2 linked regions of the Glaciimonas sp. PCH181 genome follow. The protein of the gene in region 2 binds, or shares a complex with, the protein of the main gene of each other region. Links are inferred from orthologs where the notes say so. Each region holds a gene or a part of one and is shown on either strand. Other genes may lie near its edges. The genes, in order: pmbA and tldD.

What was found.
Region 1: the proteins of tldD (region 2) and pmbA are in contact, whole or in part, in a solved structure (PDB 5NJ9), measured with the Escherichia coli proteins. The link is inferred for Glaciimonas sp. PCH181 from one-to-one orthologs.

What each region holds. Positions count from the first base shown.
Region 1 is NZ_PYFP01000001.1:2,190,900-2,207,823, forward strand. What follows is about bases 8,372-11,341. They hold pmbA (metalloprotease PmbA), read right to left. Parts: upstream 10,554-11,341; coding sequence 9,189-10,553; downstream 8,372-9,188. Other genes in these bases: C7W93_RS10170 (ABC transporter ATP-binding protein), read left to right, coding at 8,372-8,974; yjgA (ribosome biogenesis factor YjgA), read left to right, coding at 11,089-11,341. In the rest of the region: argH (argininosuccinate lyase), read left to right, coding at 1-1,017; C7W93_RS10145 (carboxypeptidase-like regulatory domain-containing protein), read left to right, coding at 1,390-4,053; C7W93_RS10150 (ABC transporter substrate-binding protein), read left to right, coding at 4,390-5,547; C7W93_RS10155 (branched-chain amino acid ABC transporter permease), read left to right, coding at 5,721-6,602; C7W93_RS10160 (branched-chain amino acid ABC transporter permease), read left to right, coding at 6,607-7,494; C7W93_RS10165 (ABC transporter ATP-binding protein), read left to right, coding at 7,494-8,252; more of C7W93_RS10170, read left to right, coding at 8,252-8,371; more of yjgA, read left to right, coding at 11,342-11,688; mog (molybdopterin adenylyltransferase), read left to right, coding at 11,669-12,325; C7W93_RS10195 (alpha/beta hydrolase), read left to right, coding at 12,351-13,022; C7W93_RS10200 (heavy-metal-associated domain-containing protein), read right to left, coding at 13,147-13,359; C7W93_RS10205 (heavy metal translocating P-type ATPase), read left to right, coding at 13,519-16,011; cueR (Cu(I)-responsive transcriptional regulator), read left to right, coding at 16,016-16,405; C7W93_RS10215 (plastocyanin/azurin family copper-binding protein), read left to right, coding at 16,462-16,924.
Region 2 is NZ_PYFP01000003.1:411,167-415,782, forward strand. Bases 1,669-4,616 are described here. They hold tldD (metalloprotease TldD), read right to left. Parts: upstream 3,899-4,616; coding sequence 2,438-3,898; downstream 1,669-2,437. Other genes in these bases: C7W93_RS22500 (3-hydroxybutyrate dehydrogenase), read right to left, coding at 4,180-4,616. Outside these bases: C7W93_RS22485 (TIGR02281 family clan AA aspartic protease), read left to right, coding at 1-285; 3-deoxy-7-phosphoheptulonate synthase AroG, read right to left, coding at 494-1,558. UniProt on the Escherichia coli protein: Metalloprotease involved in CcdA degradation. Suppresses the inhibitory activity of the carbon storage regulator (CsrA).

The sequences.
Region 1 (16,924 bases), on a different replicon or contig from region 2:
TATTTGCGCGGCGCGATTGATGACATTTGCGGCCTGCTGCGCGACCTGCGCTTAGCGTTGCTGACACTGGCAGAGCAACACGCCGACACCATTTTGCCCGGCTTCACCCACATGCAAGTAGCGCAGCCGATCACTTTCGGTCACCACGTGCTGGCGTATGTCGAAATGTTTGGACGCGACACCGAACGCATGCAGGATTGCCGCAAACGCGTGAACCGCTTGCCGCTGGGCGCTGCCGCTCTGGCTGGCACGACATTCCCGATTGATCGTCAACGCGTCGCCACGACGTTAGGCTTTGATGACGTTTGCCGTAATTCACTGGATGCGGTCTCGGATCGCGATTTCGCCATTGAATTCTGCGCCGCTGCTGCGCTGGTGATGACGCATATCTCGCGCATGTCGGAAGAATTGGTCATCTGGATGAGCCCACGTGTCGGCTTTATCGATATCGCCGACCGCTTCTGCACCGGCTCGTCGATCATGCCGCAAAAGAAAAACCCTGACGTGCCAGAGCTGGCACGCGGCAAAACCGGCCGCGTCAACGGCCATTTGATCGCCCTGCTGACCTTGATGAAAGGCCAGCCATTGGCCTACAACAAAGACAATCAGGAAGACAAAGAACCGTTGTTCGACACCGTCGATACACTGACCGACACGCTGCGCATCTTCGCTGACATGGCAGGCGGCATCACCGTTAAGCCAGAAGCGATGCGCGCTGCTGCGTTGCAGGGCTATGCCACGGCAACCGATCTGGCCGATTATCTGGTAAAAAAAGGCTTGCCGTTCCGTGACGCGCACGAAGCCGTGGCGTTGACCGTGCGTCATTGCGTCGATCAGGGTTACGACTTAAGCGACATGTCATTAGAGCAACTACAAGCGTTTTCCAGTTTGATCGAGGCCGATGTATTTGAGGTGTTGACGCTGGAAGGCTCAGTCGCGGCACGCGATCATATCGGCGGCACCGCGCCGCGACAGGTGCGATTGGCAATTGCCCATTTGCGGGAGCAATTGGGTTAAACATGTGCAATAGCATTTTTTTTAAATAAGGTTGTTGTGCAGGTAAGCGCATGCCATTTGCATTTTTGTGTCTGCCAACAATCCTAATGAAAACCGCCACAGCGCTGGCGGTTTTTAAAACCAATCCCTCAAACCAATCCTTACCGCCCCTTCCCCCGCAAGCCTCTGCATTTTTCAAAACAAATCCATCCTCATAACATTTCGACGATGCGCGGTTGATTGCGCTCGACAATTTCTACGCTATGAATAAAGCCGTTGTTGACTTAAAAACCGTTGACGCACTCCTTATCATTTAAGGATTTCCCCAATTTTCTTTACACCGGATGATCCCTACAATTATTGCTCTATAGCTATAAATTTAAGGAATATCCATTGAAGCCGTCAAGAAATTTTCTGCACGCGCTGTTTTCTCTCTGCATGCTGACGATGGTCGTCACCTCGCCAGCACAAGCCACCCAAATCAGGGAAAGCACCATCACCACAGGAGAAATTAACACCATCACCCTGTTTGACATACCTGATGACATCGCCCGGCTTCTGGAGGTACACCAACTCTCTGGCCCACCGTTACAAACGACTATCAAGAATGGTGATGTCTACGTCTTGGCGCAAGAAGCGGATAACGGTCGCGAGGCCGAACTCTCTCTCAACGGCAATGGGCATCATTACACCCTGCCATTACGCATAGAAACCCGGCGTTATATCGGTCCGGCACGATTAACAGAAGTCCCCTCCAGCATGAAAGGCGAAGCACCTGTACCGCATGACGAACGCGCATTTTGGCTAGAAAACGGCTACACCGATGAAGAGCTGGATTCAGACGAACAGCAAGTGTTTTATCCTGAAGCGTATGCCACGTTAGAGGGCTTAAGTCCCGGGCATTTGTGGACCCCGGATGTCACTGAAATCAGCATCACGCTACATAATGCGCCAGTGTTATCAATGCGCAAAGAGGATACGAACATTCAAATCCTGAATGATCGGGTGTTCAATCAATTTTTCTTTGAGTATTTTGATTACGACCCAAAACGTAACCGCTTGACCACCAAACCAGAAAAATTCAAGGAGTTTTACGACCGTCTTCCAGGTGATCCATTAACGCTCACCTTAAATGGCGACGATGCTAAGGGTCAATTTGCCGGGCACTTTAATTTTATTTTTCAAAAAGCCAGCGCCCACGTCACCGGTCGTCTGCTAGACGAAGCAGGCTACACTCTCACCAACCTGTCCGACCGGCAAGTCAGCATTAGCGGCCTGGAAAGCGACATTCGCCAACTATCTACTGTGGACGTAAACGGAGAATTCATCTTTCCGCTATTGCCTGCCGATGAATACACGCTTTCTCTCGTCGATTTTAATCACCCGACCCAGCAAAAACCTGACTATTCGCTGATCATAGGAGAAGACTCAGGCGACATCCACGTTGATCTGGTTCTCCCTCAAGCACTCACCGGCCCCGTTACTTACAAAGGCAAACCCATAGAAAGTAGCACCAGAGGCAACACCGGTGGCATTCTCAAAGTGATCCAGGAAGAACGTGATGAACAAGAACGCAGAGCACGCAACGCATCCAGACAGGCCGCCCCGCAATGCACACGGGCAGCCGATGGCAGCACCATCATGGCCGTGGGCGGCAAACAAAACGTTCCGTCTATTTGCACTATCGCCTACCAGGTACCGCAAGGTGTGGCGTCAGTCCAGATAGATGTCACAGTACAAAGTGATGAAGCACTCTACTGGACCGGTAGACAAAGCCCATTCAATGATTATTGGGCGTATGAATTACATGGCTTGCCAGAAAACTGGTCCGCCAGTGGTAACGTCAACAATACGCATGTTGGCAGAACAGAAATAACCCGCAGTCAATGTATCAATATTAGCCCGCAAACCCGTGACGGCCCGTTGTCTATTACGGGAAAACTCACTACCACCAACATCGGCGGTGAAATCAGGCCGACCCGAGTCAGTGCGCGTTTTAAAAACGGTTGCGGCGATATACGCATCACCGAGATCACAGCAAAAACCGAAAATGCAAAAAAACACAAAATTTTTCATCCCAGAAAAATTGGCACAAATGAACTGACCAATCGGCGTGGCTCGTACATTAGTTTGCCACATGCGGGTACGGCAGCATCCCATGCTGCGTGGGGTTTTCCTGTTGACATAAAGTATGAACCTGAGGATGCCGTGATCGAGGCCGTCCATGCGCAAATCGTCCTCAACGACAATATATTCACGCTTCCCGGCAACCTGATCGATCAAGCCAGCACTACAACAGCTGGAGAAATAAATTTTGCAGATTTAAAACTCCCCACCGCCTCCTTACCTCCTGGTTGTAACCCCGTGCAAATTCAGTTCATGCTCAAAGGAAAAAATGGCGACAATGCCGGGGAATCCAACTTTATGGCAATGAAAGCCTCTGGTATTAAAAATTTCAAACCACTGTATTTAGCCGCCACCATCGCTCCCCACTTAACCAGACGACGCTATGGTATGCGCGACTTGGGTGGAGATGCCTGGGCCATGGCAGGCACTATCAATTGGCTACTCAGCAAACCGTTTTACTTCGATGACATTTCAGGGCTGCATATCCCGCAAAATGGAAAAAATAACTCAGCGCTCGGCCATACCGGCCACAGCGACGGGCAGCAGATAGATTTACGCTATGACGACGGGACAGGTAACTACACCGGCGCGTTAAATGGACAAGGCGATGGTGCAGCGATTAAGAAACTCGCGATTGCCGCCAAAAAAGAAGTCACTACCAATCTGGAAGCAAAGCTAAACCTGGAAAAACTCCGCAACTGGATTGCTAGAAATCGTGCCATGTTAACGACCGAAGCCAATGCTCCCCATGTGCGTGTCGTCTATATCGGTGTGACCTGGATGGATAATCTTATTAGCAAAGGTCAGTTTAGCGACAGCACGCCGATTCCCGGCGTACCTGCCTGGAAAAAACCAACGACACTAAGTAAAGCAAACCTGCACTACAGCCATTGGCACATGTCGCTGATAGCGGACGCATTTTGCCGTTAGTCATGCTGAAATAGCTATTTCAATTGATTTTGAAAAAACTGGCCAGCTAAGTTGGTGATTGCTGCTATCTGGCGTGGCCAGATAAAAGTTCGGCCACTCCCTGAAAGGTCTGGTTGTCATGTGTAAAACGCAAAAAATACGCTAATTCTTATTATCATTTGTATCTCTCCGCTACCTTTGAACCTTCGTCCCAGCATGGCCGCCCTCGGCCCACTGTTGTTCATAAACTTAAGGAAAAGTCCTTTATAATCCTCCCACCGTGGAAAAATCTTATTGCAACCATGGAACTTATACGTAAAAAAGTTTAAAAATTAGCATCATAAGGGAGAACTCAGAATGAAATTTTCATCCACGCTGACAACAATGACGGCACTGGTACTAGCCGCGACATTAGCGCAATCTGCATTAGCCGCAGACGTCAAACTTGGCTTGGCTGCCGCTCTTACCGGTCCAGCCGCCAAATATGGCGTCGCCATCAAAAACGGTTTTACGCTAGCAACTGAAGAAGTCAACGCCAAGGGAGGTGTTAACGGTAACAAGCTAGTGCTGATGGTTGAAGACGAGCAAGGCAAAAAAGAAGACGCGATTAACGTCTTCAAAAAACTAATTTTCCAAGATAAAGCGTTGCTGGTATTCGGCCCAACGTTGTCGAATTCTGCTTTTGCCGCTGATCCGATTGCCAATGCAGCGAAAGTTGTGGCTTTTGGTACGAGTAATACTGCTGACGGTATCACTGCAATGGGCCCTTTCACTTTCCGTAACTCGGTCATGGAAGCGGACGTTTTACCAGTCACGACACGCGCTGCGGTGAAGCATTTCGGCATCAAGAAAGTCGCCATTATTTATGGTAACGACGATGCGTTCACCAAAAGCGGTTACGACGTTTTCAAAGCTACGCTTGCTAAACAGAACATCCCTGTAACGACCACTGAAGCGTATGCCAAAGGCGACGTGGATTTCAAGGCGCAGCTGACCAAAATTAAAGCGTCCAATCCGGATGCTATCGTCTGCTCTTGCCTCACAGAAGAAGCCGCGAATATCATTCTGCAAACCCGTACACTGGGCATGAAGCAACCGTTCATCGGCGGCAATGGTTTGAATTCGCCAAAGCTGTTTGAGATTGCTAAAAATGCCGGTGACGACACCATCATGGGCAGCCCTTGGTCGGCGGAAAATCTGACGCCTGCCAACAAAGCTTTCATTGCCGCATACAAAGCTAAGTTTGGTAGCGATCCAGATCAGTTTGCCGCGCAAGCTTACGACGCGTTGTACATCGTCGCAGCCGCACTTAAAACGGTCAAATTGACTGGCGCGTTACCGGCTGACCGCGTCGCTTTGCGCGATGCATTGCCAGCAGTCAAAATTGAAGGTGCAACCGGCGATTTCACTTTCCGCAAAGCACCGGAAGCTGGCGGCAAGCCAGTCGGCTATGATGCGCAACAAGAAGCGATTGTGAACATTGCTAAAGGCGGCAAATTCGTTCTGCTGAAGTAAATTAGTCCGCTGCACATTCGATGCAATTTTGCGTGAACGTGCGGCAAAACAAGGAAGCGTTAAACTCCAAAGGCACACCGATAAATCATCGGCGTGCCTTTCGCTTTAGCTTTAGCTTCGGCTTACCTTTTGATTCTCATTTTGCAGTCGGTTCCACATAAAGAGTTTTCCCTATGCTCGAACAACAACTTATTAACGCCCTCACGCTAGGCAGTGTGTACGCCCTGTTTGCGTTAGGTTTCACGCTGGTATTCGGCGTATTGGGCGTGATCAATTTATCGCACGGTGCGATTTTCATGCTCGGCAGCTATGTCGCGTTAATGCTGGTCGAACAGTTAGCGCTGCCGCTTTGGCTGGCGATGCTGGTGGCAATGCTGGCCTCGGGCGCGATCGGTCTGGCGGTCGACTATCTGGTCCTGCGACCTCTGCGCAAGCGCAACGCGCCGCATCTGGCCCCCATGATTGCCACCATTGGCGTAGCAATTATTTTGACCAATCTGGCGCAAGGTTTATTTGGCGCAGAAAACAAACGTTTTCCACAAGGGATCATTCCCGAAAATAGTTTTACCTTCGGTAGCATCCATATCACCGCGGTCCAGATCGGCATCGTCGTGATTTCATTTGTATTGATGCTGGTATTGCTGGCGGTCATGCGCCGTACGCAATTAGGACGCGCATTACGCGCAATTGCTGAATCGCCAAAAGCCGCATATCTGCTTGGCATTAATGTTGAAGGTTTGTTTTATCTGACCTCATTTGCCGCCGCAGCCCTGGGCGGCGCAGCGGGCGTGCTGGTCGGCCTGTCATTCAACGCGATTACGCCGTTTATGGGACAACCGATGCTGCACAAAGGTATCGCCGTCATTATTTTAGGCGGCATGGGCGATATTCGTGGCGCCATGATCGCCGGTCTGTTTTTAGGGTTCGCCGAGGTATTGACGGTGGCCTATATTTCGAGTGATTTCCGCGATGCGGTTGGATTCGGTTTGCTATTTTTGATATTGCTAGTCAAGCCGTCAGGCATGTTCGGCAAAGTGCTGGAAAGAAAGGCGTAATCAGATGGGATTCATGGAGTGGTGGGATGGATTTTGGGCAACCTATAACACCGTCGTTTTCAGTATCGGCGTCAACGCCATGCTGGCCCTATCGATTTACGTCACGCTGTCGTGCGGCTTGCTGTCGCTGGCGAATGCCGCGTTCATGGGAATCGGCGCTTATGCCGCAGCCCTGATTAGTATGAATACCGGCTTACCGTTTCCGGTGGCGCTGGCAGTTGGCGGTGCATTACCAGCGCTGGTTGCGCTGATTATCGGGATTCCAACGCTGCGCTTGTCGGGCGTTTATCTGGCGATGGCCACACTGGGCTTTGGCGAGGTGGTCCGTGTCGTCGTGCTGAATATGGACATTACCGGCGGCCCGATGGGACTCAATGGTATTCCGCCAATTACAGAATGGTGGCATATCGTACTGCTGCTGGCGATCACGCTATATGTTTTAGCGCGCATCAGACGCTCTAAAATCGGCCGTGCCTTTGAGGCTATCAAAGAAGATGAAATCGCCGCACGCCTGATGGGTGTGAATGTCGCCGGTTATAAATTGCTGGCGTTCGTCATCGGCGCAACCATCGCTGGCGTAGCGGGTGCATTAAACGCGCATTACACCTTTACGATCGGACCGGGAAATTACGCTTTCGAAAATGCCGTAGACATCCTCACCATGGCGGTTTTCGGCGGCACCAGCAATCTGATTGGACCAACTATCGGGGCGACTTTGTTGACATTATTGCCCGAAGTGCTGCGTCACTTTAAGGACTTCCGGTTAGCGGCTAACGGGATCATTCTGGTGCTGGTGATTCTCTATTTGCCTAAGGGCATTTGGGACCCAAGACGGATACGCCAATTATTCGGGAAAAAGAAACAATCTCAGCAGACAGGAAAGGTGGGCTGATGTTAAAACTTACCAATCTCAGCAAAAACTTTGGCGGCCTGCAAGTATTGCAAGACGTGAATCTAAACGTCCCACAGGGTGGGATTTTCGGCCTGATCGGCCCTAACGGCGCTGGCAAAACGACGGTATTTAATCTCATTACCGGCTTGCTGCGCGCCTCTGGCGGCAGCATCGCCTTCAATGATCAGGATATCGGCAAAGTCGCACCGCATAAAATTACCGAGCGTGGAATCGCCCGTACTTTCCAGAACATCCGGGTATTCAAGGAAATGACGCTGTTGGAAAACGTCGTGGTCGGTATGCACGATCATATGAACTACAGCCTCGCCGGACTGCTGCTGAACCTGCCCAGCTATCGTAATATAGAAGCAAAAGCACGCGAACGCGCACTGGAATTACTCTCATGGGTCCGCCTGGATCACAAAGCCCAATTTCTGGCAGATAGCTTGTCCTACGGCGAACAACGCAAGTTGGAATTTGCCCGCGCACTTGCCACCAAACCAAAATTATTATTGCTCGATGAGCCAGTGGCCGGGATGAATCCTTCCGAGAAAACTGAATTGATGCGTGAAATTTTGAACATCAAGGAACGCGGCTTCAGTATTTTCATGATCGAGCACGATATGCGTTTTGTAATGGGCCTGTGCGACCGCATCGCGGTACTGAACTTCGGCCGCATCATCGCCGAAGGCACGCCGGATCAAATCAAAAATAATCAGGAAGTGATCGAAGCGTATCTAGGCAAGGAAGAAGCGTAATGAAGCCCAGCAATCCCATCTTAAGCGTGCAAGATCTGGCAGTGTCGTACGGACATATCGAAGCCGTCAAAGGCATCACCCTGAGCCTCAACGAAGGCGAAATTACCGCCTTGGTCGGTGCCAATGGCGCTGGCAAAAGTACCGCACTGCTAGCCATCTCCGGCTTGCTAAAACCGACTCGCGGTAAAGTATTGCTGGACGACCGCGACCTGACCAAATTATCGCCGCACAAAATCGTCCAGAGCGGCGTAGTTCAGGTAGCTGAAGGCCGCGCTATTTTGACCACCCTGACCATCGCAGAAAACCTGGCGTTAGGCGCGTACACCCGCAACGATAAAACACAAGTCGCCAAGGATCTGGAATGGGTCTATTCGCTCTTTCCAGTATTAGGGCAGCGCAAAGAAGGTTTGGCAGGAAACCTCTCCGGCGGCGAGCAACAAATGCTAGCCATCGGCCGCGCATTAATGGCAAAACCACGCGTCCTGCTGCTGGACGAACCCTCGATGGGCCTCGCCCCATTGATGATTCAAGAAATTTTTCGCATAGTCCAGGAAATCAACCGCACTGGCTTAACGATCTTGCTAGTTGAACAGAACGTACGGCAGGCATTGCGGATTGCGCAACGTGGATATGTGCTGGAAACGGGAAAAATTGTACTGGCTGATACTGGGGTTAATTTGCTGCACAATCCAAAGGTATTGGAAGCTTATTTAGGCGGTTGATCAACCAAAAAAGTAGATACTTTGTATCTACAATTAACTCTTAACAATCCAAAAATAGTTTCTGCAATGTAGATACATTTAGATGATGCGCTTGCGCGTCTTCAGGCGATTTTAGACTAAGAAAGATTAAATGCCGTTAGCGTCGAAAATGGACGTTCCATTCTCGACGCTAACGGCATTTTAGTTTCTACAAACCAACAGACTAATTAATTAGTTAATTCCCCGCCACAGTCATACTCTCAATCAAAATCGACCCGGTCTGCGCAGTCCCTCGCGTCAACGTGTCCGCGCCAATTGCCACAATCTGCGCCAACATATCTTTCATATTCCCGGCAATCGTAATTTCTTCCACCGGATACTGAATCACGCCCTTCTCTACCCAATATCCCGAAGCGCCGCGCGAATAATCGCCAGTGACGTAATTGACGCCTTGCCCCATCAATTCAGTGACTAATAGCCCTGTATCCAGCTTTTTCAACATCGCATTAAAGTCATCGGTCGCTTGCGTCAACGAAGAAACAATCTTTAAATTATGCGCACCACCTGCATTGCCGGTAGTCGTCATTCCTAACTTGCGGGCAGAATAAGTCGACAAGAAATATCCCTGCACAACGCCATCCTTCACGACATCGCGCCGCTGTGTTTTGACGCCTTCATCATCAAATGGCGCTGAGCCAACCGCACCAACTACATGCGGATCTTCGACAATCTGAATGTGCGGCGCAAATACAGATTTACCTAACGTATCTAGCAAGAAAGTCGACTTGCGATACAGCGCTCCGCCCGACACGGCCTGCACAAAAGCACCCAGCAAACCTGTCGCCAAAGGCGCTTCAAACAACACCGGGCATTTACGCGTATCCAGCTGGCGTGCGTTTAAACGCGCCAATGCGCGCTCGGCAGCGTAACGACCAATGGCTTCCGGCTTCGCTAATTTCGCAGCATCGCGTACCGATGAATACCAGCTGTCGCGCTGCATTTTTCCGCCTTTACCAGCGATAGGCGACACCGATAACGTATGACGCGAGAACGGATAACCACCCATAAAACCACGCGAATTGGCGCTGACAAAATGCGATTGCTGCACATAGACGCCAGCACCCTCGCTGTTAGTAATGCGCTTGTCGACCGCAAACGCTGCCGCTTCACAACGCTTCGCCAGCGCTACTGCTTCCTCGGCTGAGATCAACCATGGCGTACATAATTGCAGATCTAGCGGATTCATTTCCAGCATGTCTTCATCCGGCAATCCGGCGCAATCATCTTCCGCCGTAAAACGCGCAATGTTATATGCCGCATCGACCGTATCTTTCAGCGACTGCGCCGAGAAATCAGAGGTGCTGGCGTTGCCGCGTCGCGTATGCCGTTCCTCGCCCAAGTACACGGTAACGCCCATGCCCTTGTCTTTATTTTGTTCGATAGTTTCGATGCTGCCTTTGCGTACACCGACAGACAAGCCGCTGCCTTCGCTGATATCGACCGCGGCGTTAGAAGCGCCTTTTTCGCGGGCATAACGCAAAACATCCTGCGCAAGTTGTTGTAATTGGTCCTGAGTATGGATAAATACGGATGCGCTCATGTGCGATTTTCTTTAGTGAACGGTGGTGGTTGGAGAACGCCGATGCAGCTAGCAGGCATACCGCCGGGGGGCAGTTTTGCGCAAGGCCTAAGTTTAACTCACTCTTTCCGATAACTAATCTACAGCGTGAAAAAGTCGATTCAAAAGACGATGCGGACCGTCTTATTTGCTGGCATTTTCAGTCACTTCTATCCATCGTCGATAAAACGGCGATTGAAATCGACATAACCATTTATACTTTTGTTATCAATTTACAACATTTAGTCACTAATTTTCAATAACGACAGCAATGCACCGTTATCAAGAACGAAAAAGACAAGAACTAAATCTTGTCGATGTACCGGGATAAGCGATAAGCCCGGCAGCCTGGCGCTAGCCTGCAGGCTAAAATTCAAGGAAATTCCCGACAATTCAAAGGCTTAGCCGATGTTTGTGGTATGTATCTGCCCACAAAACAGGCGAATGAGCGACAACGCCTGAGGCTAAAACGGTTATCATAGCAATCGTTTAAAGAGAATGGTTTCACCCCTACATCATGCCAAATCCAAATCGCGGCTCTTGTGGCTTCCAGTCCACCGAGTTCGAACAAGAATACGACCGCCCGTCCAAGTCCCAGCTAAAGCGTGAAATGACTGCGCTGCAAAAGCTCGGAGAAGAATTGATCGCCGAATCGCGCGACCGCGTTAAGCGCGTGCCGATGCCAGAAGATGTGCGCGATGCCATCCTGGAATGTCAGCAAATCAAAGATCATGAAGGCCGCCGTCGCCAGACCCAATATGTCGGCAAAAAAATGCGCACGCTGGAACCGCACGAAATTGCCGATATTCAGAAAACTCTGGATAGCTGGAGAGGTTTGTCGAAAGCCGATACCGCGGCCATGCACGCGCTGGAACGTCATCGCGATCGCTTGCTGAAAGACGACAATGCGCTGACCAGCTTGCTGGCGCTGCATCCTGATCTGGATGTGCAACATACCCGCACATTGATTCGGAATGCACGCAAAGAACAAGCGGAAAACAAGCCACCAAAAGCTTATCGGGAGATTTTCCAACTGCTGAAGCAATTGCAAAAACCGAGCGCCGATGAAGGCGATCATGAAGATAGCGACGAAGACGATGAGCGTGACGACTTCTAATACCGCCACTCAGATTGATGCTGAGGTTGCAGCCGTTCCACGCCCATTAAAAATAGGGCTGGTATCAATCTCGGATCGGGCCAGCACTGGCGTGTATCAGGATCAGGGAATTCCGGCTTTGCAAGGCTGGTTTAGCGCTGCGCTGACCAGTCCGTGGGAAATCGAAACCCGCCTGATAGCAGACGAGCAAAGCATTATCGAACAAACCCTGATTGCGTTGGTAGATCAACATCATTGCGATCTGGTGCTTACCACAGGCGGAACTGGCCCGGCGCGGCGCGATGTAACGCCCGAAGCGACGATGGCTGTGGCAACCAAGGAAATGCCAGGTTTTGGTGAACAAATGCGGCAAATCAGCCTGCAATTTGTCCCCACCGCGATTCTGTCGCGCCAGGTCGCCGTCATCCGCGAAACCGACAATCACGCTGCGCTCATTCTGAACCTGCCGGGACAACCGAAATCGATCAAAGAAACGCTGGAAGGGCTAAAAGACGCCGATGGTGCGCAAATAGTCTCCGGCATTTTCGCAGCCGTCCCCTACTGTATCGATCTGATCGGCGGTCCGTATATCGAGACCGACGCCGCTGTTTGTAAGGTATTTCGACCAAAATCGGCCATTCGTCCGCCTGTCGCCTGATTACTCCAACTTCACTTTCCGCACTATGACCACTGCCCTGTTACCTACGCAAGAAATTACAACTTCGGCCACACCTGCTGCCAGCGTCATTTGGATGCATGGTCTGGGCGCAGACGGCTCAGATTTTGTGCCGATCGTTAAAGAACTCGACCTGAGTGGCTGCCCCGGCATTCGCTTCGTGTTCCCAGATGCACCGACTATCCCGGTGACCATTAATAATGGCCATGTGATGCCAGCCTGGTACGATATTTTTACGCCTGATCTGGTGAAACGCGAGGACGAAGCCGGTCTGCGCAAGTCACAAGCGCAAATCGATCTGTTAATTGCGCAAGAAATTGCGCGTGGCGTTCCCGCCAATAAAATCGTCATCGCCGGATTCTCGCAAGGTTGCGCCATGGCGCTGCAAACCGGTTTGCGTTATCCGGAAAAACTAGCCGGCTTGATGTGTTTGTCGGGTTATTTACCGCTGAGCGAAAAGACAGAAGCTGAACGTTCCAGCGCCAATCAAAACACGCCGATTTTTATGGCGCACGGCAGCGCGGACCCGGTAGTGGTACTGAGTCGGGCACAGCACTCGCGTGAAGTATTGAAACAGCTTGGTTACGACGTTGAATGGCATGAATATCGGATGCAGCATTCAGTCTGCGCAGAAGAAGTCGCGGATATCGGTAATTGGCTGCGCAAGGTCTTGTCTTAAGATTTATTGCCGTCAACTTAGTTGTAGGCTTTATTACCGTAAGTTTTATTGTTGTAAGTCTTATCCAAAAACAAAATCGCACGCTGTCACCAGCGTGCGATTTTTCGTTAGTCTTTCTACTTTTCTAGGCTAGAACAGGGCTATAACCGGCATCCAGCATCGCCGCAACCAGCTTTTCAACTCCCATCCCACTCTGAATCGAGACCTTTCTGTCGGGAACGCTAGTCTCTACTTTGGCCTGCGGATCAAGTGCATTGATCGCCTCGGTGATACGTCCGACGCAATGACCACAGGTCATATCTTGCACATTAAATTTGCGTACATTCAATTCAGTCATCTTTAGCCTTTCTAGTGTGAACCCTTGCACTATGCCCCATCCCACCATGGGAAGGTCAAGTCCTGCTCAATAAAAATTTGCTGAGAAATTTATCTTGACCTTACCATGATAGGAAGGTGCATTATCTAGTCATTCCCAGTGTTTCAGCGGACTTTCACTATGAGCAGCACCATTAGCATTACGAGTCTCAGCGAATTCCAACTGCCGATTGAGGGCATGAGTTGCGCTTCGTGTGTGACCCATGTGGAAAAAGCATTGGCTAAGGTCGCTGGCGTCAAACACGTCAGCGTCAATCTGGCGACAGAATTAGCGACTATTTCATCCGATCAAACGACCGCCGTCGCCACCTTAGTGGCGGCGGTAGAAAAAGCTGGCTATCAGGTTAAGCATCGGGAAATCACGCTAGTCATCACTGGGATGAGTTGCGCCTCGTGCAGCGGCAGAGTGGAAAAAGCGCTTCTGAAAGTTGCTGGCGTACAGGCCGTTTCGGTCAATCTGGCGACCGAATTGGCAACAATCGAGACCGTCGGCGCGATTCCAGCCGAACAACTCATAGCAGCCGTTGTTGCAGCCGGTTATGCGGCGACATTGCCAGCCGCCCAAGCGTCGAACGCCAACGCAACGCCTAGCCCACGGTGGCCTAGTTGGTGGCCAGTCGCTGTGGCTGCGTTACTCACCATCCCGTTAGTCTTGCCGATGCTGCTAATGGTGTTTGGCAGCGAATGGCAGTTGTCCGGCTGGTGGCAATTGGCGCTTGCAACGCCTGTGCAATTCTGGCTGGGCGGACGCTTCTATCGCGCTGGCTGGCGTGCATTGAAAGCCAGAACCGGCAATATGGATTTGCTGGTGGCACTGGGGACTAGCGCGGCCTTCGGCTTATCGCTATATCAATTATTTGTACCCAATGCCCATGCTATGGGTCACTTTTATTTTGAGGCCTCGGCAGCGGTCATCACCTTGGTGCTGCTCGGAAAATGGTTGGAAACACGGGCCAAACGCCAGACTGCAGACGCGATTAATGCATTAAACGCATTGCGTCCGGAACATGCGACCGTGCGACGCGACGGCATCGATCATCAAGTCGGGATCGACGCACTGCGGATGCATGACATCGTCGTCGTCAGCGCAGGTGAACGTATCGCGGTCGATGGCAAAGTGCTGGAAGGACGCAGCCACGTTGATGAGTCAATGTTGACCGGCGAAAGTCTGCCCGTAGCAAAACAGCAGGACGATCACGTCAGCGCAGGGGCCATCAATGGCGAAGGCCTGTTGTTGATCAACACGACTGCCACCGGCGCTGAAACCACGTTGGCGCGCATCATCCGGATGGTCGAACACGCACAGGCAGCAAAGGCACCCATCCAACGTTTGGTCGATAAAGTCAGCGCGGTCTTTGTGCCGGTTGTATTACTGATCGCTTTATTGACTTTGCTAGGCTGGGGTCTGGCGAACGGCAATTGGGAGCAGGCAATCCTGAACGCTGTCGCCGTGTTGGTCATCGCCTGCCCCTGCGCACTGGGATTGGCAACGCCCACCGCCATCATGGTCGGTACCGGCGTGGCAGCGCGCTATGGGATTCTGATAAAAGATGCGGAGGCGCTTGAAATGGCGCATCGCATTAACGTAATTGCGTTCGATAAAACCGGCACACTGACTATTGGCCAGCCAACGCTGGTCGCTTGTCAGGCTAGCGCTGATGATCCTAATGCTGAGGCCGATAAAAACAGCCTCACTGATGATGGATTGCTGGCGCTAGCCGCCGCCGTTCAACGCAATAGTGAGCATCCATTAGCAAGGGCAATCATCAATGCGATCACTGAGAAAAAATGCGAGTTTCCCTTTGCGACCGAAGTAAACACCGTGGCAGGTCGCGGGATACAAGCCAATGTCGCGCAACAAATTTGCTATCTCGGCAGCTCTCGCTGGATGCGCGAACTTGGCGCTGATCTGGGTCTTCTCGCGGCTCGGGCGCTTGCCCTGGAAGCCGATGGCCGCACCATTTCGTGGCTGGCAACTGCACCGCTTGAGGCGGCGGGTACGCCGGTTATCCGTGGCTTGCTGGCATTCGGGGATAGCGTAAAACCTTCCGCCAAGTTGGTAATTGAACGCTTGCAACAGCTATCTATCCGCGTCGCCATGTTAAGCGGCGACAATTGGGGCAGCGCGAATGCCATTGGCAAACAATTGAACATCGCTGAAATACATGCCGAAATTCTGCCCGCAGACAAAGCCAAAACAATCAACGATCTGCAAAAAGATGGCGCTACGGTGGCGATGGTCGGCGATGGGATCAACGACGCACCCGCGCTGGCCGCAGCCGATGTCGGGATCGCCATGTCCACCGGCACTGATGTCGCGATGCATACAGCCGGAATCACGCTGATGCGCGGCGATCCGGCCCTGGTGGCAGATGCGATCACTATTTCACGTCGGACGTATCATAAAATCCGACAAAATCTGTTCTGGGCATTTGTCTATAATGTGGTCGGTATTCCGCTGGCAGCACTCGGATTTTTAAACCCTGTGCTGGCGGGTGCGGCGATGGCATTTAGCAGCGTCAGCGTCGTCAGCAATGCCCTGCTGTTACGCCGCTGGAAACCTGAACAAACACCGCCCCTCAACGCATCAGAAAGGCCACCACATGCACACTGAGCGCATCAATATCGGGAGCGCTGCGCAAGCGTCAGGCGTCTCCGCCAAAATGATCCGGCATTACGAAGAAATCGGCCTGATTCCACCAGCCAGCCGCACCGATGCAGGCTATCGCACTTACAGCGAACGCGATGTGCATTTGCTGCGCTTTATTCGACAAAGCCGGGTGTTGGGATTTTCAATGAAACAAATCACCGCACTCATCGGTCTATGGCTGGACCAATCCCGTCCAAGTAGCAAAGTTAAGCTACTGGCGCAGGAGCATTTACGTGAACTCGATGAGAGGATCAATGAATTGCAGGCCATGAAGATAACGCTTGAACGGCTAGCGAATAGTTGCCATGGCGATGCACGACCTGAATGTCCAATTCTGGATGGCTTGGCGCAACATTGAGCGCATCCGTTCACACTCTAAAATTTTGTAGCCCTTATTAAATCATCAGGAATCTCATGAAAACTGCACGCTTTATATTGCCCGCATTACTACTCAGCGCGCTGACGATGACCGGCCTCGTGCATGCAGATGGCGCCCATCAGCACGCGGACGCCACAGCAACAGCAGGCGCACCGGGCAAGGCTAGCGCGATCACTCGCACTATCAATATTGCGATGGGCGACGACATGCGTTTTAGCCCTGCGAACGTCACCGTCAAGCAAGGCGAGACGATCAAATTCATCGTTGCCAACAATGGCAAACTGAAACATGAAATGGTGATTGGCAGCGCAGCAGAGTTGGCGAAGCATGCTGAGGCTATGCGGCAAATGCCGGGAATGCAACATCAAGATGCTAATCAAGTCACGGTCGAACCCGGCAAAAGTGCCGAATTGCTGTGGCGTTTTAGCAAAGCGATGACCGTTGATTTTGCCTGTCTTGAGCCGGGACATTTTGAAGCTGGAATGAAAGGAAGCGTCA
Region 2 (4,616 bases):
GTCGACACCGGCGCAACCGTGATTGCATTGCCGGCAGACGATGCGATCCGGCTCGGCATCGACTATAAAAAAGGGCAAAAAACAAGTATGAGCACCGCCAATGGTGTGACCACTGCTTACACTGTCCGCCTCAATTCGGTTAAAGTCGGCGACATCGAATTATCGCAAGTCGATGCATCTGTACTGGAAACTGGCTTGCCAATGATATTGCTAGGCATGTCATTTCTGAATCGTACGGAGATGAAGCGCGAAGGCGACATGATGGTGCTAACCAAACGTTTTTGATATCTTTGACGCTTAATCTTAGCTAAGTCTTCGGCAGTTCTTATCAACTATTAAGCGAAGCCAAAACGCGAGATTTTTCAGCACTAATTGACGGATAAAATCAGCAGCGCGATACGAATATCAAATCACAAAAAAGGGCCTGCTCAGATAACTGAACAGGCCCTTTTTATGACAATGGACGATATAAAATGCCGCCCGATTGCGACAGCTATGCCACGCTTTTCAAAATACGGCGTTGCTTCACTGCTTCGGCCAAGCCATCCAGCACGGCAATACTTTGATCCCAGCTAATGCAGCCGTCGGTGACCGATTGGCCATAGGTTAATTCCTTGCCCGGCACCAGATCTTGACGACCTGCGACCAAATGGGATTCAATCATCACGCCGACGATGCGGTCATCGCCAGCAGCGATTTGACTAGCGATATCAGCGCATACCGGAATTTGATTTTCTGGCTTCTTAGAGCTATTCGCGTGGGAAGCATCAATCATCAGGCGTTGTGCCAAACCGTTCGCGGAGATGTCTTTGCAAGCAGCATCCACACTGGCAGCATCATAATTCGGCGCTTTACCACCGCGCAGAATGATGTGGCAATCTTCATTTCCGTTAGTCGACACAATCGCAGAATGACCGCCTTTAGTGACCGACAAAAAGTGATGCGGCTGCGATGCTGCCTTCATGGCGTCTACTGCAATTTTGACGTTGCCGTCCGTGCCGTTTTTGAAGCCAACCGGGCAAGACAAACCGGAAGCCAGCTCACGATGCACTTGCGATTCCGTAGTCCGTGCACCAATCGCGCCCCAGCTGATCAGGTCAGCAATGTACTGCGGGCTGATAACATCAAGGAATTCCGTACCGGCAGGCAAACCCAGCTCATTGATATTCAACAACAATTCACGGGCCATACGCAGACCGTCGTTGATACGGAAACTGTTATCCATGTACGGGTCATTGATCAGACCTTTCCAGCCAACCGTGGTCCGTGGTTTTTCGAAATACACGCGCATGACGATTTCCAACTCACCCTTCAAGCGATCCCGTGCTGCGACCAACAGATGCGCGTATTCCATTGCCGCCTTGGTATCGTGAATCGAACAAGGTCCGATCACCACCATTAAGCGATCGTCCTGACCGTGCAAAATACGATGCAGCGCGATACGTGAATCGGCGGCAGTTGTAGCACCTTTTTCAGTGCATCCGAATTCACGGATCAAATGGGATGGTGGTGTTAATTCTTTCATTTCTCGTATGCGCAAGTCGTCGGTGCGTGGCATGTTTTTCTCCTGGCTTAAAAGTGATCGGATAAAAAAAAACCGCCATCGTGGGCGGTTTTTTTGAAATGTGGGTTTGTTCTGTTATTACGAACGCTTACCGCTTTTCACCGCCGTGGGGCTGGAATAGCTAAAGTAAAAATAAAAGTAAGCGTGTGTAAATGACATTTTTTTGGGTGATTACTTAAAACTGTGTTCGAGATAATGCAGTACTTTTCAACATTTTGCAATAGATTGTTCCTAAGTCGGGCATAGGCACGCAACTAGATGCTATAAAAATCACTGCAACCTTTGCAACAACTTCGCTAACGAACACTACTCAGCCTAAGTGCTTACGCATATCCCTGACATTTATAAATTAATCTCATCGCGTAATACAAAAATAGGTAATTTTGCGTTCTTTACGCGTATTTTCGGAGGGCATCAATACGCCATGCAGCCCGTTTAACACATTGTAACGATCAGTCTTACTATGGCAGCCGGGCCAAAATGACACCTTTAAAACTGGGGCCTGAGCCATCCATTCCGAACTACAAAAATCGGGCCAAGTATGCAATGGCCGACATAGTCTTACAAAACGGCCTGCTATTTCAATGCAAGCGGCCAAGTTTGTGTGGATCGCCGCCGTATGCCCCAGGCAAAGCGCTCAGCAGTCGCGCATGGACAATGTCTGGTTCCGTAGAAAAATAACGGTATTTGGCTAAGCTGGCTAAAAAGTTGTAGTGCATCCCGGGAATAACAGTATTCAGAACCGCTGCCGGGATGCCGTAATCAAAAGCAAAAAAAACGTCGATCTCTATAGAAATCGACGTTTTTTATTGGGCAACGAAAGACCGTTCCGACACTGCCTGATACGTTAAATGCAATTGCTTGAAACGGCGCTTAAGCAGTACCGCCAACCGTCACGCCATCAATACGCAATGTCGGCTGCCCTACACCGACCGGCACGCTTTGACCTTCTTTGCCACAAACCCCCACGCCCGGATCGAGACGCATGTCGTTACCAATCATCGATACCCGATGCAGCACATCAGGTCCGTTACCAATCAACGTTGCACCCTTGACCGGATAGGTCACTTTGCCGTTTTCAATCATGTAGGCTTCACTGGCCGAAAATACGAATTTTCCGTTCGTGATATCGACCTGACCGCCACCAAAATTCACCGCATACAAGCCATTTTTGACCGATGCCAAAATTTCAGCCGGATCTTTGTCGCCTGCCAGCATATAAGTATTCGTCATCCGCGGCATAGGCAGATGCGCAAACGACTCGCGCCGTGCGTTGCCGGTTACCGGCATCTTCATCAACCGCGCATTCATGGTGTCCTGAATATAGCCTTTCAGAATGCCGTCTTCAATCAGCGTTGTGCACTGTGTCGGATTGCCTTCATCATCAATATTCAGCGATCCGCGACGATCTGCCAGCGTGCCGTCATCCACCACGGTCACGCCTTTGGCTGCGACCCGTTCGCCGATACGACCGGAAAACGTGCTCGATCCCTTACGATTGAAATCGCCTTCAAGTCCGTGCCCAATCGCTTCGTGCAACAAAATACCCGGCCAGCCATTACCCAGCACCACAGTCATCGGACCAGCCGGGGCAGGACGTGCATCCAGATTAACCAATGCCGATGCAACGGCTTCAGCAGCATATTTCTCTAACAATTCGTCGGTGAAATAGGCGTAGTTATAACGACCGCCACCACCGCTGCTGCCCATTTCGCGGCGCCCGTCTTTTTCTGCGATCACGGTGACGGACAAACGCACCAACGGACGGATATCGGCGGCGATAACGCCGTCGCTACGGGCGACTAGCACAACGTCGTACTCACCAGCCAGACCGGCCATGACTTGCACCACGCGCGGATCTTTGGCGCGGGCGATGCGTTCAATGCGTTCCAGCAGCTTTACCTTTTCAGTCGCATCCAGTGACGTCAGCGGATCGTTTGGCAGATACAGTGAGCGGCCGCCCTTTTCCTGCATCACGCTGGCAATTTTGATTTTTCCCGCGCCCTGACGCGCAATCGTGCGAGTAGCAATCGCGGCATCGCGCAATGCTTGCTCAGAGATCTCGTCGGAGTAGGAAAACGCCGTTTTATCGCCTGACACCGCCCGCACGCCAACGCCCTGATCGATGGAAAAGCTACCGGTCTTAACGATGCCCTCTTCCAGGCTCCAGCCTTCGCTCTTGGTGAATTGGAAATACAAATCGGCGTAATCCACCTTATGCGTAAACATTGTCGCCAATGCTTTCTGAAGGCTGGATTCATCGAGTCCAAAGGGAGTCAGCAGGACATCACGCGCAACGGCCAGCGCATGGAGGTTGGGTTCAAATGGAGACATATCGTGGAAACCTTGCAAAGTGGACTGATTAGGAAGGATTGTAGAGCATCCGATTGCGGGATGCAGTAAATGGCGCGAAACGGCGACATCCCATCAACTATTCAAACTCCGGCAGCATGAAAAGTCGGCACTACCGGCCTAAAAATGCGGAATACTGATGAATTTCAAAGGAAACTGTAAAACTGAGACCAGCAAGTGGTATTGGGAAGACTGCAAACCAGCATTATTAAACGGAAATCGCAGGATTACCCTGCAATTTCCGTGTTTGTCGAACTTAAACGTTATTGCATAAACCAGCCGTGGCTGACCACAATCGATTGCCCGGTCAACGCATTTGACTCAAAACCGCCGAGAAATATCGCTGTTTGAGCGACGTCATGCACAGTCGTAAACTCACCATCAACGGTGTCTTTCAGCATCACTGTCTTGATTACCTGATCTTCGGTGATGCCCAATTCCTTGGCTTGCTCTGGAATTTGCTTTTCCACCAGTGGTGTGCGGACAAAACCCGGACAAATCACGTTTGCGCGAATTTTGTTTTTAGCGCCTTCTTTTGCGACAACTTTTGCCAGTCCGATCAAGCCATGCTTAGCCGTCACATACGGCGCTTTTAATGGCGAGGCTTCATGCGAATGAACCGATCCCATATAAATGATAGAACCGCCCGTGCCAGCCTTGATCATTTCACGCATCGCTGCCCGTGTGGTCAGATACGCGC